4 regions of the Viridibacillus sp. d25.2 genome follow, and region 1 is predicted to be linked to each of the others. Evidence: riboswitches for the same ligand, from Rfam matches in the RefSeq annotation. Region 1 holds a riboswitch; each other region holds the start of a gene.
The links. Region 1 has a riboswitch for cobalamin ahead of ACZLO7_RS20165 (ABC transporter substrate-binding protein). Riboswitches for the same ligand answer to the same signal wherever they lie in the genome.

Region 1 (3,644 bases):
TATCATGGACAAGATATTATTGATATCGCAGGTAAACTAGCTGCTGAGTTTGGTGATTCTATCCTAAGTAAATCAGATGAAGACCGCTTTGAATTTTTCCGTGAACATGGCTTAAAATTAGAACTTGGCAAATTACAAAATGATTTAGCAAACTTCCGTGTAGACTTTGACGTTTGGTATTCTGAGACATCACTTTATAAATCAGGTAAAGTTGAAACTGCTCTAGAAAAATTACGTGCAAATGGCCATGTATTTGAAGAAGAAGGCGCTACTTGGTTCCGTTCTACTACATTTGGCGATGACAAAGATCGAGTACTTATAAAGAATGATGGTTCATACACATATTTAACACCTGATATTTCGTACCATGAAGATAAAATTCAACGTGGTTTCACGAAGCTAATCAACATTTGGGGAGCTGACCACCATGGTTATATCCCACGTATGAAAGCTGCAATTGAAGCACTTGGGTATGGTCGAGATACTTTAGAAGTTGAAATCATCCAAATGGTGAACTTAATGAAAGACGGCGAAAAAGTGAAAATGAGTAAGCGTACAGGTAACGCGGTTACTTTACGTGAACTTGTTGAAGAAGTAGGTTTAGACGCGGTACGTTACAACTTTGCAATGCGTGCGGGTGATTCTCATATGGACTTTGACCTTGACTTAGCTGTTAAGCAATCAAACGAAAACCCTGTATACTATGCACAATATGCACATGCTCGTATTTCTTCAATTTTACGCCAAGCGAAAGAACAGGGCTTAGCTGCTTCTGAGGAACATTTAAATCTTCTAAATGCAGAAAAAGAAATTGATGTCTTGAAAAAAGTAGGGGACTTCCCACAAGTTGTTGCGGATGCTGCAAAGAATCGTACACCACACCGTATTACTAACTACATTCAAGAACTAGCTGCAACTTTCCACAGCTTCTACAATGCTGAAAAAGTATTAGATGCTGACAACAAAGAGCGCTCAGAAGCTCGTTTAGCTCTAATCACAGCAGTACGTACAACAATCGCAAATGCACTAAAACTAATTGGCGTATCGGCACCTGAAAAAATGTAATTGAAGCCCATTTATCTTCTTATGCAGCAAATGCTGTAGGGGGTTAATTGACGCTTTCAAATTAGACTATTCCTTACTATTTCTGTGAGGAATAGTCTTTTTATTTAAATAAAGGATTAAGGCAAAAATGAAATTGCTCAAATTAAGGATAAAATAGCTGAAATCATTCAATTCACTTTTACTTTTAAAATAAATAATAAAAAACAAAAATAATAGTCAACTTCAAGTAGGGAGTTCTCCTAATTCCACCAATCCTATTTGAAACAACTTGGACAAGTATTTAATTTTCTGTATAATTGAACACGATGTAATAAAAAAAATTGTATATTGTGATACATGTTGGTTCTTTACTTAGATTATGTGAAGAGAAAAGGGAAGTCGGTGGAAATCCGACGCGGTCCCGCCACTGTAAGTGTGAGCAAGTCGTAATTTGCCACTGAAGCATAGGCTTTGGGAAGGCGCGGTAAGCTGTAATCACGAGCCAGGAGACCTACCAACATGGAGACTACCAATTAGAACTACGCGGATAGAAATGGTGTCAGTAAAAGTGCAGTATGAGTACTGCTATGTATATATTCACTGTCATCGTATCTCTCGTCGTAAAACGAGAGATTTTTTTTATGAACAAGGAGGAAATGCAAATGAAGAAAATATGGCAATTTTGTTTAGTGTTCTTTTTAGCACTAGGCGTATTAGTAGGCTGTGGCCAAACGGAAGATACGAAGAAAAAGGAAAATAGTGAGTCAGCGACAGAGCAACAGGTAGCAGGGTACCCATTAACAGAGACAGATGCACTTGGTAATGATGTGAAATTTACAGAAGCACCAAAGAGCATTATTACTTTGGTACCAAGTAATACAGAAATTCTTTTCGCATTAGGTTTAGATAAGGAAATTACAGCTGTATCTGATAATGATGATTACCCAGAAGCTGCAACGAAAAAAGAAAAAATTGGCGGTGTGAAATTTGATGCTGAGAAAATTATTAGCTTAAATCCAGACGTTGTTTTCGCACACGAAACACTTTCAGAAGCAGATCTCCAACAATTACGTGATGCTGGATTGAAAGTTTTTGTTGTAAAAAACGCTGTGAATTTTGAAGAAACGTATAAAACAATTGAACAAATAGGCCACATTACTGGTAAAGCGGATGAGGCTAAGAAGATTACTGATGATATGAAAGCAAAAGTAAAAGAAGTACAAGCAAAAGTAAAAGACGTAAAACAAAAAACAGCATTTGTCGAAATACAAGATGAACCTGATATTTACACTGTTGGTAAAGATACATTTATGCAAGAAATGTTTGACTTAGCTAATATTAAAAACGTTACAGCAGATCTAACAGGTTGGCCAAAAATTAGTCCTGAAGAAATTGTAAAACGTAATCCAGATACAATTATTGTGAATTATAACTATGTAAAAGGTATTGTTGAAAAGGTGAAAAAACGTCAAGGCTTCGATAGTATTACAGCTGTAAAAAATGATGCAGTTGTTCAAGTTGATGTGAACTTAACAAGCCGAACTGGTCCTCGTCTTGCTGAAGGCTTAGAGGGCATTGCAAAAGCAGTATATCCAGAGGCTTTTGAGTGAAGAAAACCATTATAGGATACACCATAGCCTTTGTGATTTTAATTGTTAGCATTTGGCTAGGTGTATCAATTGGTTCTGTTAAAGTACCAATTAGTACGTTATGGAATACGGCAGCGGATCCAACAGCGACGAATATATTATGGAAAATACGCATGCCGCGTGTTGTGCTTGCAGGTTTAGTAGGAGCCTCACTGGCAATTGCGGGTGCTGCTTTCCAAGGATTGCTGAAGAATCCTCTCGCCGATCCGTATACGTTAGGAGTGTCATCCGGTGCCTCAGTAGGTGCTGTGGTGACGCTCTTTTTCGGCATTTCGACCCCTATTTTAGGTATATATACATTACCAGCCTTCAGCATGCTAGGGGCCTTATTGGCGATGATGGGTGTAATGGCTTTTGCACGTTTAGTCGATCGTACGTTGAAGATGGAAACATTGATTTTAACAGGTATAATTGTTAGTTCATTTTTGGGTTCGGTTATTTCCTTATTAATCGCATTAACAGGAGACGAGTTACGCCAAATCATTGGGTGGCTTATGGGTAGCGTTTCAATGCGTGGATGGCCATATGTCAAAATGGTGTGGCCATTTGTACTCATCGGATCATTTTTATTATGGCTAAACCGGCGTGAATTAAATGCTATGTTATTTGGAGAAGAACGTGCGAAGTATCTTGGTGTTGATGTGAAGAAAAGTAAAATGCTCATACTAATTGGTGGATCTATGTTAACAGGTGCTGCAGTAGCGGTGTCTGGCACAATTGGTTTTGTAGGACTTGTTGTACCACATATGACACGTCTTTTATTTGGTGCAGATCACCGTCATTTGTTACCGTTATCGTTTTTAAATGGAGCATCCTTACTAATTGTTTGTGATTTATTTGCTCGAACGATTATTGCACCAACAGAGTTGCCAATTGGTGTTATTACCGCATTTATTGGAGCGCCAGTATTTTCATATATCTTTTTCCGACAAAGAAGAACGAAAGGTGCGT
Region 2 (3,644 bases), 1.6 Mb from region 1:
TTATCTTTGCGATTGGTATATGGGCGAATCGCCAAGTTATGCAATCAAATTCTTTCTTGCAAGAGTATTTCCTTGGTGGGCGTGAAATGGGCGGTTTTCTACTTGCGATGACAATGATGGCGACTTACGGTAGTGCTGGTAGTTTTATCGGTGGACCAGGTGTAGCCTATAATACGGGCCTCGGCTGGGTGCTTCTAGCCATGGCGCAGTTACCTGCAGGTTATTTCGTTCTAATGATTCTCGGTAAAAAGTTTGCAATAATAGCACGTAAGTATCAGGCAATAACGCTAATTGATTTTTTAAGGGAACGCTATCAAAGTAAAACGGTTGTTATTGTATCCGCAGCCAGTATCATATTATTCCTATTTGCTTCCATGGCAGCGCAGTGGATAGGTGGGGCGCGGTTAATCGAATCATTAACGGGCTTAAACTATTCTACAGCTTTGTTTATCTTTGCTGGGGCTGTTTTAATTTATGTAATAATCGGAGGTTTCCGTGCAGTTGCTTTAACGGATGCTGTACAAGGCTCTGTGATGGTTATTGGGACAATCATTTTACTTGTCGCGACGGTTATTGCTGGTGGTGGAATATCGAATATAATGAATGATTTAGTTGTTGAAAATCCTAATCTTGTATCTCCATATGGTGCAGATCGTAGTTTAACTCCATTATATGTATCGACATTTTGGATACTCATTGGAATAGGCGTTATTGGTTTACCACAAATTGCAGTTCGTGCAATGTCGTATAAAAACTCTAAAGGCATGCATTCAGCCATAATCATTGGCACAATTGCACTTGCTACAGTTATGTTTGGGATGCATTTAATCGGTGTTCTAGCACGGCCGGTATTACGAGGAATAGAAATAGGTGATAAAGTGATGCCTTTACTGACGTTAAAAGTATTACCACCTTATTTAGCCGGGATTGTTCTTGCTGCACCAATGGCAGCGATCATGTCGACAGTAAATGCTTTACTTATTTTAGTAAGTTCTACTGTTGTAAAAGATATTTACTTAAACTATATTAAACCGACTGCATCAGATGCACAGATTAAAAAGGCAAGTTTCTATGTTACTACAATTATTGGAATAGCAGTGGTACTGGTAGCTCTTCGTCCACCGGATTTACTTGTTTGGCTGAACTTATTTGCTTTCGGTGGATTAGAATCTGTATTCTTATGGCCGGTTATATTTGGCCTCTACTGGAAAACAGGAAACAAATACGGTGCAATTTCATCAATGATTATAGGAATCTCATCTTATATCTACATTGATCAATTTATGCCAAGAGTATTAGGTATGCATACAGTTACAATACCAATTATTTTATCCTTAGTAGCATTTGTAGTAGTAAGTCTTGCGACTAAGAACAAAGTAAAGGCTAACTCATTGATTATTTAAAATGGAAACACCAAACTTTCAGAAGTATAGTTTGGTGTTTTTTTCTACCTAATTGACAGATAACTCTAACTGTTATATAATAATTTAAAATAACTAGATTGTTATATAACAGGGGGTAGTTACATGGAGATGTATAGAGAAGGCTATGAAACGTATTGTCTAGCTTGTGAAAATTATGGTATGGAGTCGATGAATTATTATCTTTACGTGAGAAACTTAACAGTAGAGCAGTTAAACGCATTTAACCAACATACGAAGGGAAGCGATGATTACGAAGTCTGATGCCATAGGAATTTTATAAAAACCCTACCAGTTGTTTATAACAGGTAGGGTTTTATTGTGTTTATCTTATTAAGCCACTATTTACTGTTTAATAACACTATAGATATTTGGCTATTTCGAACATTCGTTTAAAATTCGAACAGGAATATATAACCCCTTAACTGTGTTATGTACAGATGCAAAAGTATACAGGGGGCAATCCTTATATATTCTCTACTAAAATCAACGTATTCGAATTGATTATTAATTTTGAAGAAAATCAATAATCAAATTAAACAGAGCCTATTTTAAAAGGAAAAATCTGAATTTTACTAAAATATAAAAAATCAATTTACATTCCAAACCTTTTATGAAATACTTTAGATTAATAGACAATTAAATATTTTCTTATAAAAGTGCTTATGTTCATCATAAGCTAAAAGGGAAATCGGTTAAAATCCGGTGCAGCCCCGCTACTGTAAGTGTGGATGAAATTGTTGCAAACCACTGGCGCAAGTTAAATGTGTTGGGAAGGAACAAGAGTAAGGAGATACACAAGCCAGGAGACCTGCTTTTATAATGTAGTTTCAATTCTTCGAGGGGGAGATATGGAGCATCGAAAGCCTTTTTTTGTATCTCATTGTACATTTTTTCTGGTTTTTCGCCGTCCAAGTTCTCTTTACATTGTGTAAAGGGATATTTTTTTGCCCTTTTATACAAATCGATATCCTTTTGAAGTAAAAACTACTAATATTTAATAAAAAAAGAAGTGAGGGATTTCAACATGTACACAAGTAAATGGGTTAGAAAATGGATAGCACCTATCGGGATGGCAAGTTTATTAGCTTTATCACAACTTCCAGGAGAATTATCGACAGCTAACGCTGCTGAAAATACATCTGCAACAGTTCAAATAAAAGCAAAAGATGTCAGCTATAAAAATGTTCTAAATTCAACTGCAGCATTTTTACTACAACAAGTACCTAATCCATCGTTTGGTGATGAAGACTATGTGACAGATTTTGCTCGTGCTAGTGTGCCAGTACCTTCGAAATATTATGAAACGTACTATAATAACCTTGTTAAAGAAGTGAATAGTAAAAAGGGTAAAATTTCAGAAGACGTTGGTAAATATTCAAAAGTTATTATAGCTTTAACATCCATTAACAAAGATCCACGTAATGTGGGTGGATATGATTTAGTAAAATTAATGTATGATACATATTTGGCTACTGAACAAGCTGGAAAATTAACGAACGGAAACAAATTCCATTTACTATATGCTATTGATACAAAAAACTATGATTTATCTACTGAAGCGAAATATTCTAAAATTACTAGAACACAATTAGTGAATGATTTAGTAAAAGACCAACTTGAGGATGGCTCATTTGCTTGGGATCTAAAATGGGGTTCTGATAAAGACACAACATCAATGACTGCTACTGCCTTAGCCCCTTATACAAAGGATGACAAAGTAAAAGCAGCGGTTGAAAAAGCTAATGAGTATTTAGGGAAAGAATTAGGCAAACAAGGTGGATTCTACTCTGAGTGGGCAAAAGGTGATAGTCCAGAAACAGTGTCTCAATTCATCATTAACCTAACATCAAATAAAACGAATCCAAAAACTGACCCACGTTTCATCAAAGGTGATGGACACTGGGCTGTTTCAAACCTAGTGAGTTTTGTAGATAGTACTACAGGTGGTTTGAAAAGCGGTTTATCTTTAAAAATCCCTAATTTAATGTCTTCTGATCAAGGTTTACGTGCACTTGGTGCATATGAACGCTTAGAAGAAGGCAAAAACAGCATTTACAATATGTCAGATGCTGCAGAATCTATTAAATTCTACACAGTTGATATTGCTGCTCCTGTAATTGAAGCTGTTGGTGATAGCGAAACTGTTGTAAGAGGAAAATCAACAGCCAATGCCACTGTTTATATTTACAATAACAATAATCTATTGAATAAAGCTAAAGC
Region 3 (3,644 bases), 1.7 Mb from region 1:
GGCATTAAGAATACAGGTGCTTTCGATCTAAACACTGCTTGTTCAGGCTTTACTTATGGATTATATGTAGCAAATGGGATGATCACATCAGGTTTAAATAAGAAAATACTTGTCGTTGGATCTGAGACTTTATCTAGAATTACGGATTATACAGATAGAGCAACGTGTATCCTTTTTGGAGATGGTGCTGGAGCAGTACTCTTAGAATATGATGAACATCAACCAAGTTTCATTTCTTCTCATATTGGTTCACAAGGTGAAGGTGGCAAAAGCTTATATTGTTCAAATTTATCGAACAAGATGAATGGTGAAGAAATTGTGGATAATGGTAAGTTTGTTCAGAATGGTAGAGCTGTCTATAAATGGGCTGTCACAACAGTTCCAAAAGGGATGAAAACGGTTATGCAAAACGCATCATTGGAATTAACAGACGTAGATTGGTTTATCCCTCATAGTGCAAATTTAAGAATGATTGAGTCAATATGCGAAAAAAGTGGTTTTCCAATTGAACAAACATTATATAGCCTAGTAGATTACGGTAATACTTCAGCAGCAACAATACCATTATCATTAGATCAGGGCGTACGTGAAGGCAAAGTGAAGTACGGAGATAAGGTATTATTATATGGCTTCGGCGGCGGCTTGGCACACGCAGGATTACTTATCAATTGGACGGTTGAATAAGTAACTTTTCAGTTTAACTTCTTTCAGCAGAAGTCTCCCACCTCTATAGGTGGTGAGATGAATGCGGATTTAAGCTACTTTTTAGCGGGTGTCCAAACACCCGCTGAAAGAAGTTAAAGCCTCCGGCGGATGTCACGGAATCGGAAAGGAGTTCTTTATGCAAGCACAAAGCCGATTCCGGACACAATTATGCCGAGGCATAATTGATTATTTATTAAATGCAAAGCGGATGATAGGGAAGTTTTAGATAAATAATTATTATATTTAATATGGAAATAGAAAGATGAGTGGCTCTGGTCACTCATCTTTTATTTTATGATGAGAAAATGTTGATATTTTCTATTGAAAAATTATCAATGACAATGCATAAGTTGTGCTTTATTTAGATAAATTTAAACATAGCATTCATTTTATAAAATTTTTTAACCCGTGCATTATTAGAAGTGTAAAGAGGTGATATAAAATTATGATTAAGAAAACGATTATTCTTCTTTTTTTGCTAATTGTCATACTGTTATTACCAACATTATCAATAAAACCTACTATTAATTTTGATAATACCTACTATGCACAAAAGATTTCTGAAGCACTTGATACGAAGATAGAAAGCGGTGAGCTAATCCAATCTCTGAAAATCAAAAATGGGAAGACTTTTTTTTATTCGGATTCACAACTCAAAACAATTAGTATCTTTTACTTTGAAGATGGAGTACTTCATTATAACGGAAGCATGAATTATGAAGTTTGGAAGTGGAAGGACCACGAGGGTGATCCAATAGAGTGGATTTATCATGAATTAGAAAATGGTGAGAGTATCATATGGGGGATATCACTTTCAGATGAATCTATAAAAATAAACAAGAATGTAAGAATACAAGATTATATTCAAATAGATAATGGAGTAAACCTTTTTTTTACTAAAAACACACAAGCACTTCAATTACCTGTCGAAGTGAAATTAGAAAACAATCAAACTGAATAAAGAGAAGGCGTTTATACATTCATAGATAAATGAATAAACGCCTGTTTAGCTTGTTAATCATTTTACTGAAATATGTATTTAAAGTAGCATTGTATACTCTCACTAATTGTATTAAGTTTCTTTAATCTGTTGTACCAAGCAAATATAGAAAAAAACTAAATCCATAAAGAAGAATGGCAATTGTAGCTATTATATACATTATTATCTCGTAGAAAGTAAGCTTTCTTTCCCACCTAGTCTTCTTTAGTTGTCTAGAGTAAGCGATTGTTGATAGGAACAATAGTAATATTGCTAATTCTTTAATGTTTACTATTAGTTCATTCATAAGGAATTCGTGCCCCTTTTCTCCTCAATTGTTTTATTTTATACGTTTGATGAAATTGAAAGTAGTACCTATGTTTATGACCAGACTTTTAGTTATTTGAATATTTCTTCAGATTAGCTAGAATTTATATAATTCTATCAAATACTTTTATATACAATTTAATATGTTAAAAAAACAGAATAATATTTTACTTGTAAAAATATTCTAACTATACTACCATAATATTTGAGTTGCAAATTTAATAATTATGCCACTGGGTGCCTTTGTGTAAGCAAAGGGTAACAGGGAATCGGGTGTAAATCCCGAGTGGTCGCGCCACTGTAACCAAGGAGTTCTCTTTCATGATGTCACTTGATTGTATCAATCAGGGAAGACGAAAGAAGATGATGATATGGAAGCCAGGAGACCTACCTAGTGTGTTCCACCAAATTACCTTCGCTGAGAGGAGAGGTGTTCGAGAGATTAAAAGACTAATTTATTGTACTACTGCTATGTCTTTAAACCGATACTCGTAGTCCTATTCTTTGTCACAAGGAATAGGGCTTTTTTGTATTTTTTGGAGGAGGATTTTTTTATTGGAACAAGTATTGCCAGTTCACTCGTTGAAAAAAGGAAATAAAGATAATATTACGGACGAGCAGTTGAATGAGAGAAAGGCAAAGCGTCGTTTTCTATTGTTGTTACTTCTGCTTTTTTGTGCCCTTGTATTATCTGTTACATTTGCCCTGACTCTAGGACCAGTTAAGATGTCACCTATAACTGTTTGGAAAATCGCTCTATCTCACCTTCCTATTTTCGGTGATTACATAGATGTAAAATGGACCCAAGCACAAGAAAGAATTATTTGGGACATTCGTTTACCTCGAGTCTTACTTGGTGCTATAGTAGGCGCTGGATTATCTGTAGTTGGTGTAGTTATTCAAGCTTTAGTACGGAATTCACTTGCAGATCCTTATATTCTTGGCATATCTTCTGGTTCATCAGTTGCGGCAACGCTCGTTATCCTATTTGGGACGCTACCAGTTTTTGGTCAATACGCGCTATCTTTAGGTGCATTTACTGGTGCTATTATCGCAATGGTAGCCGTATATTTTTTAGCTCAAGTAGGCGGGAGAATTGAAACGACTAGACTCTTACTAGCAGGTGTGGCTATTTCGATGATTATGTCGGCTGTAACGAATTTCATTGTTACGCTCGCTCCAAAAGAATCCGGAATTCGCGGTGCAATGTTTTGGATGATGGGTAGTTTAGCAGGAGCCAAATGGGAGTATATAATGATTCCAACAGTTGTCGTATTTGTTGGTACAATTTATCTGCTGTTCAATGCCCACTCATTAAATATTTTATTAATGGGAGAAGAAGCAGCCGCAACACTTGGCGTAAATATTGACTCTTTTCGAAAAATACTAATAATTGTGTCGTCACTTCTTACTGGTACTGTTGTAGCTGTAAGTGGTTCTATAGGATTTATTGGATTGGTTGTTCCCCATGTTGTACGTTTACTCATTGGAACGGATCATAAACGAGTATTACCATTCAGTATTTTAATAGGAATGATTCTTGTCATTTGGTCTGATGTATGTGCTCGAATGTTACTTGCTCCTCAAGAGCTTCCAATAGGAGTTGTTACTGCATTATGCGGTGGGCCATTCT
Region 4 (3,644 bases), 1.0 Mb from region 1:
AAAGATGGGATTGAACGAAATAAATCCCATAAGCATTCAAAATGATCTTCCATTTCTCGACCACCACGAATAATAAAACCTCTTGTCGGATTTAGAATACCATCAAGACTACCTCCTGAGATATCTAACTCTTCGAGAATATGAATATTTTCTCCTTTCATTTGGCCATCACGAATTAAAAAACATGCGGCTGAAAGTGAGGCTAGCCCCGAACCAATAAGATACGCTGACTTCTCATCAACACCCTTAGGTTTTTTAGGACGTGCGAAAGCTTCATAATTACCATTACTGTAATACATAATACCGCCTCCATAAATTATTATTCCGATATAGAATACCATAAATTTACATGATAACGGTAAGATAGGGAAAGAATTAACAAAATATTCAATTTTAAAGTTAAACTGTAGATATACATATCCATCTCATTTGACATAACAATTCATTGCATTTTTATTAAATTATTTATCGATATCTTTTAGTAGGGGGATTTACAGCCAGCAACGGTATGTGTAACTGCAACAAAACGTGCTAATTTGTTGTAAATCTTTTGAATAAAATTAAGACTTAAAATTGATATAGCTTTAAGTTGTAATAACGAATATACTTTATATTAGGAAAACTTTTTTATTTTGCACAAAAAATTACATATAGTATTGGAATAGGTGTGTTCGTTTATAACGAATACTTAATAGGGAAGTCGGTGGAAATCCGACATGGTCCCGCCGCTGTAAGGGTGAGTCTCATGCAAGTTAGTCACTGGATAATATCCGGGAAGACGCATGGAGGCGATGAACCTAAGTCAGAAGACCTGCCTGTTCTAAAAATGCTGATAAACCTACGGGAGATAGGGAGGTGTTAGAGTGCTAGGAGACAAATTTGTTCTGAAACTATAAGCATTGCTGACCTTTTTTATCGGGTTAGGAATGCTTTTTTGCATGCCAATATTTTATGCGTAGTAAAATTTTATAATTGAAGGTGAGAAAAGACATGTTATTCAAACGATCAAAACTATTAAGCCTTTTCTTTGTACTATTATTATTGTCCGTAATGGGTTGCAGCAATACTCCTAAGGGTTCAGAAAATACTTCACCTAAAGATAATGAGAAAGTTGTTACATTTTCTATGACCGGAGATATAGGCGATTTAAATCCACATACATATTTTCCAAATGAGTTTTTTTCACAGGCAATGGTATATGAGTCACTTGTGAATTACGGGAAGGGTGGGGAAATTCAACCTTGGTTAGCAAAGAGCTGGGATATTTCAAAAGACGGCAAAGAATATGTATTTCATCTGAGAAAAGATGTAGCGTTTTCTGATGGCTCGAAATTTAATGCGGCAATCGTTAAGAAGAATTTTGATACGATTTTAAATAATCATAAACAACATGAATGGGTAGAGTTAATTAACCAAATCAAAGATACAGCAGTAGTGGATGAATACACTTTTAAGCTTACTTTGAACAATTCTTATTATCCAACTTTACAAGAATTAACATACATAAGACCTTTAAGATTTGTTGGAGAAGCTGCTTTTCCTGACAGCCAAGATACATTTAAGGATGGTCTTAAATCTCAAATTGGTACAGGCCCATGGGTACTTAGCGAATATAAGAAAAATGAATATGCAGTATTCGATAGAAATGAAAAGTACTGGGGTACTAAACCAAAAGTAGATAAGGTTGTTGTTAAAGTCATTACTGACGGAGAATCTAGAGTATTAGCATTTGAGAAAAATGAACTTGATTTTATTTTTGGTAATGGGGTCATAAGTCAAGATTCATTTCAATTTTTAAAGGATACAGGGAAATATGAAACTAAGTTGTCAGATCCTACAGCTACAAGAACGCTGCTTTTTAACACAAATAAAGAGGCAACTAAAGACCATAAAGTACGTTTAGCGCTTAACTATGCATTTGATAAACAGGCTGTTATCGATAATATTTTTTATGGTCTGGAAAAAAAAGCAGATACATTGTTCCCGCCTGTATTGGATTACACAAAAATTGACATAGATCCATATGAGCATGACACAGCAAAAGCAGAGCAGTTATTAGATGAAGCAGGGTGGAAAAAAATAGAGGGTAAACCGTTTAGAGAAAAAGACGGAAAAGAACTACAGCTAGAATTCCTTTTTAATAGTACAGATAATATCCAAAAGTCGATCGCAGAATTTGTACAAGGCGATTTTAGAAAATTAGGAATTGATATTAAGTTGAATAGTCAGGAAACGAATGCTTTCTGGAAAACGGCATTCCAAGGTAATTACGACGTATTATTTACATCAACATGGGCCGTACCTTTTGATCCACATTCTTACTTAGCTTCAATTACAACAGATTCAGAAAATGGTGGTCCAGATTATACTGCTTTATTGGGGTTACCAGAGAAGAAAGAAATAGACGAGAAGATTAAGAAAGTGCTTTTAACTACAGATGAAAAAGAAAGAAAAATGTTGTATACCGATATTTTATCAACTTTGCATGAGCAAGCCGTGTACTTACCGATATCTTATCAATCTAATGTAGCGGTTTATCATAAAAATATTAAAGGATTAGATTTTTTGCCTCAGGAAGCAGAGGTACCTTTAACTACAATAGATGTTGAATGAAGCAAGGATTATTAATAACGACAACTTAAGGAGTACTACATGAGTTGGTTTATAGTTAAGCGTTTTGCAAGTCTAGTTCCAATATTATTAGGTATCTCAATTATTACTTTTATCTTACTGCACTTAATTCCTGGAGATCCAGCAGTAGCTTATTTAAGGTTATCGAATATTCCGCCTACTGATGAGGCTGTAGCTGCTCTTCGACTTGAGCTAGGTTTAAATAAACCTTTATATATCCAGTATCTAGAATGGTTAGGAAATGTAGTTCAACTGGATTTAGGGATGTCTTTTGTGTCTAAGAAGACGGTTTGGGAAGAGATAATGTTACATTTAGTTCCAACAATTCAACTAACATTCGCTGCGTTTTTCTTTATCGTAGTTATTAGCTTACCAATAGGAATGCTATCGGCTCTCTACAAAGGAAAATGGATAGATCAATTTAGCAGAATAATAGCTTTTGTTAGTGTTTCTATGCCTACATTTTGGTTTGGTTTTCTATTAATCTATTTTTTATCAGTAAAGTTAGATTTATTACCTGTTTTGGGGAGGGGGACACTAGCACATTTAGTGCTTCCTTCCGTAACGCTTGCTTTTGGCTATATTGGCACAAATATACGATTACTTAGAGCAAGTATGCTTGAAAATATAAATGAGCCATTTGTTGTATATGCAAGAGTGAGAGGTTTACGTCAAGGGAAAATCATTAGTAGACATGTGTTAAAAAAATCTGTCCTTCCTGTAGTGACTGGGCTTGGTATGAGTTTTGGCAATATGCTAGGTGGAGCAGTTATTGTTGAAACCATTTTCGCTTGGCCAGGAATGGGACAATTATTTATCTCGTCCATTTTAAATCAAGATTATACAATGATTCAGGGCTGTGTATTATTTATGAGTGTAATCTTTGTGGTCTGTAATCTTTTAGTGGACCTTACATATTCCTTACTAGACCCCCGTATTCGATTGGAGGGAGAGGAATGAGACCGATTGTAAAGTTGAATCGAAAGCTGATAAATCATAAGCTTATGACGATC

Region 2: linked by a shared signal. The riboswitch ahead of ACZLO7_RS12660 (Ig-like domain-containing protein) and the one ahead of ACZLO7_RS20165 (ABC transporter substrate-binding protein) in region 1 are both predicted to bind cobalamin.
Region 3: linked by a shared signal. The riboswitch ahead of ACZLO7_RS12325 (FecCD family ABC transporter permease) and the one ahead of ACZLO7_RS20165 (ABC transporter substrate-binding protein) in region 1 are both predicted to bind cobalamin.
Region 4: linked by a shared signal. The riboswitch ahead of nikA (nickel ABC transporter substrate-binding protein) and the one ahead of ACZLO7_RS20165 (ABC transporter substrate-binding protein) in region 1 are both predicted to bind cobalamin.

The regions. Positions count from the first base shown of each region.
Region 1 is NZ_CM196652.1:4,114,890-4,118,533, reverse strand. It holds gene argS (arginine--tRNA ligase) at 1-1,065, shown strand, start outside; cobalamin riboswitch at 1,389-1,577, shown strand; gene ACZLO7_RS20165 (ABC transporter substrate-binding protein) at 1,707-2,654, shown strand; gene ACZLO7_RS20160 (FecCD family ABC transporter permease) at 2,651-3,644, shown strand, end outside.
Region 2 is NZ_CM196652.1:2,527,638-2,531,281, reverse strand. It holds gene panF (sodium/pantothenate symporter) at 1-1,403, shown strand, start outside; gene ACZLO7_RS12665 (transcriptional regulator) at 1,527-1,685, shown strand; cobalamin riboswitch at 2,062-2,254, shown strand; gene ACZLO7_RS12660 (Ig-like domain-containing protein) at 2,449-3,644, shown strand, end outside.
Region 3 is NZ_CM196652.1:2,453,589-2,457,232, forward strand. It holds gene ACZLO7_RS12310 (ketoacyl-ACP synthase III) at 1-684, shown strand, start outside; gene ACZLO7_RS12315 (hypothetical protein) at 1,151-1,666, shown strand; gene ACZLO7_RS12320 (hypothetical protein) at 1,788-1,991, opposite strand; cobalamin riboswitch at 2,230-2,420, shown strand; gene ACZLO7_RS12325 (FecCD family ABC transporter permease) at 2,618-3,644, shown strand, end outside.
Region 4 is NZ_CM196652.1:3,081,793-3,085,436, reverse strand. It holds gene ACZLO7_RS15190 (oleate hydratase) at 1-299, opposite strand, end outside; cobalamin riboswitch at 647-833, shown strand; gene nikA (nickel ABC transporter substrate-binding protein) at 991-2,613, shown strand; gene nikB (nickel ABC transporter permease) at 2,653-3,591, shown strand; gene nikC (nickel transporter permease) at 3,588-3,644, shown strand, end outside.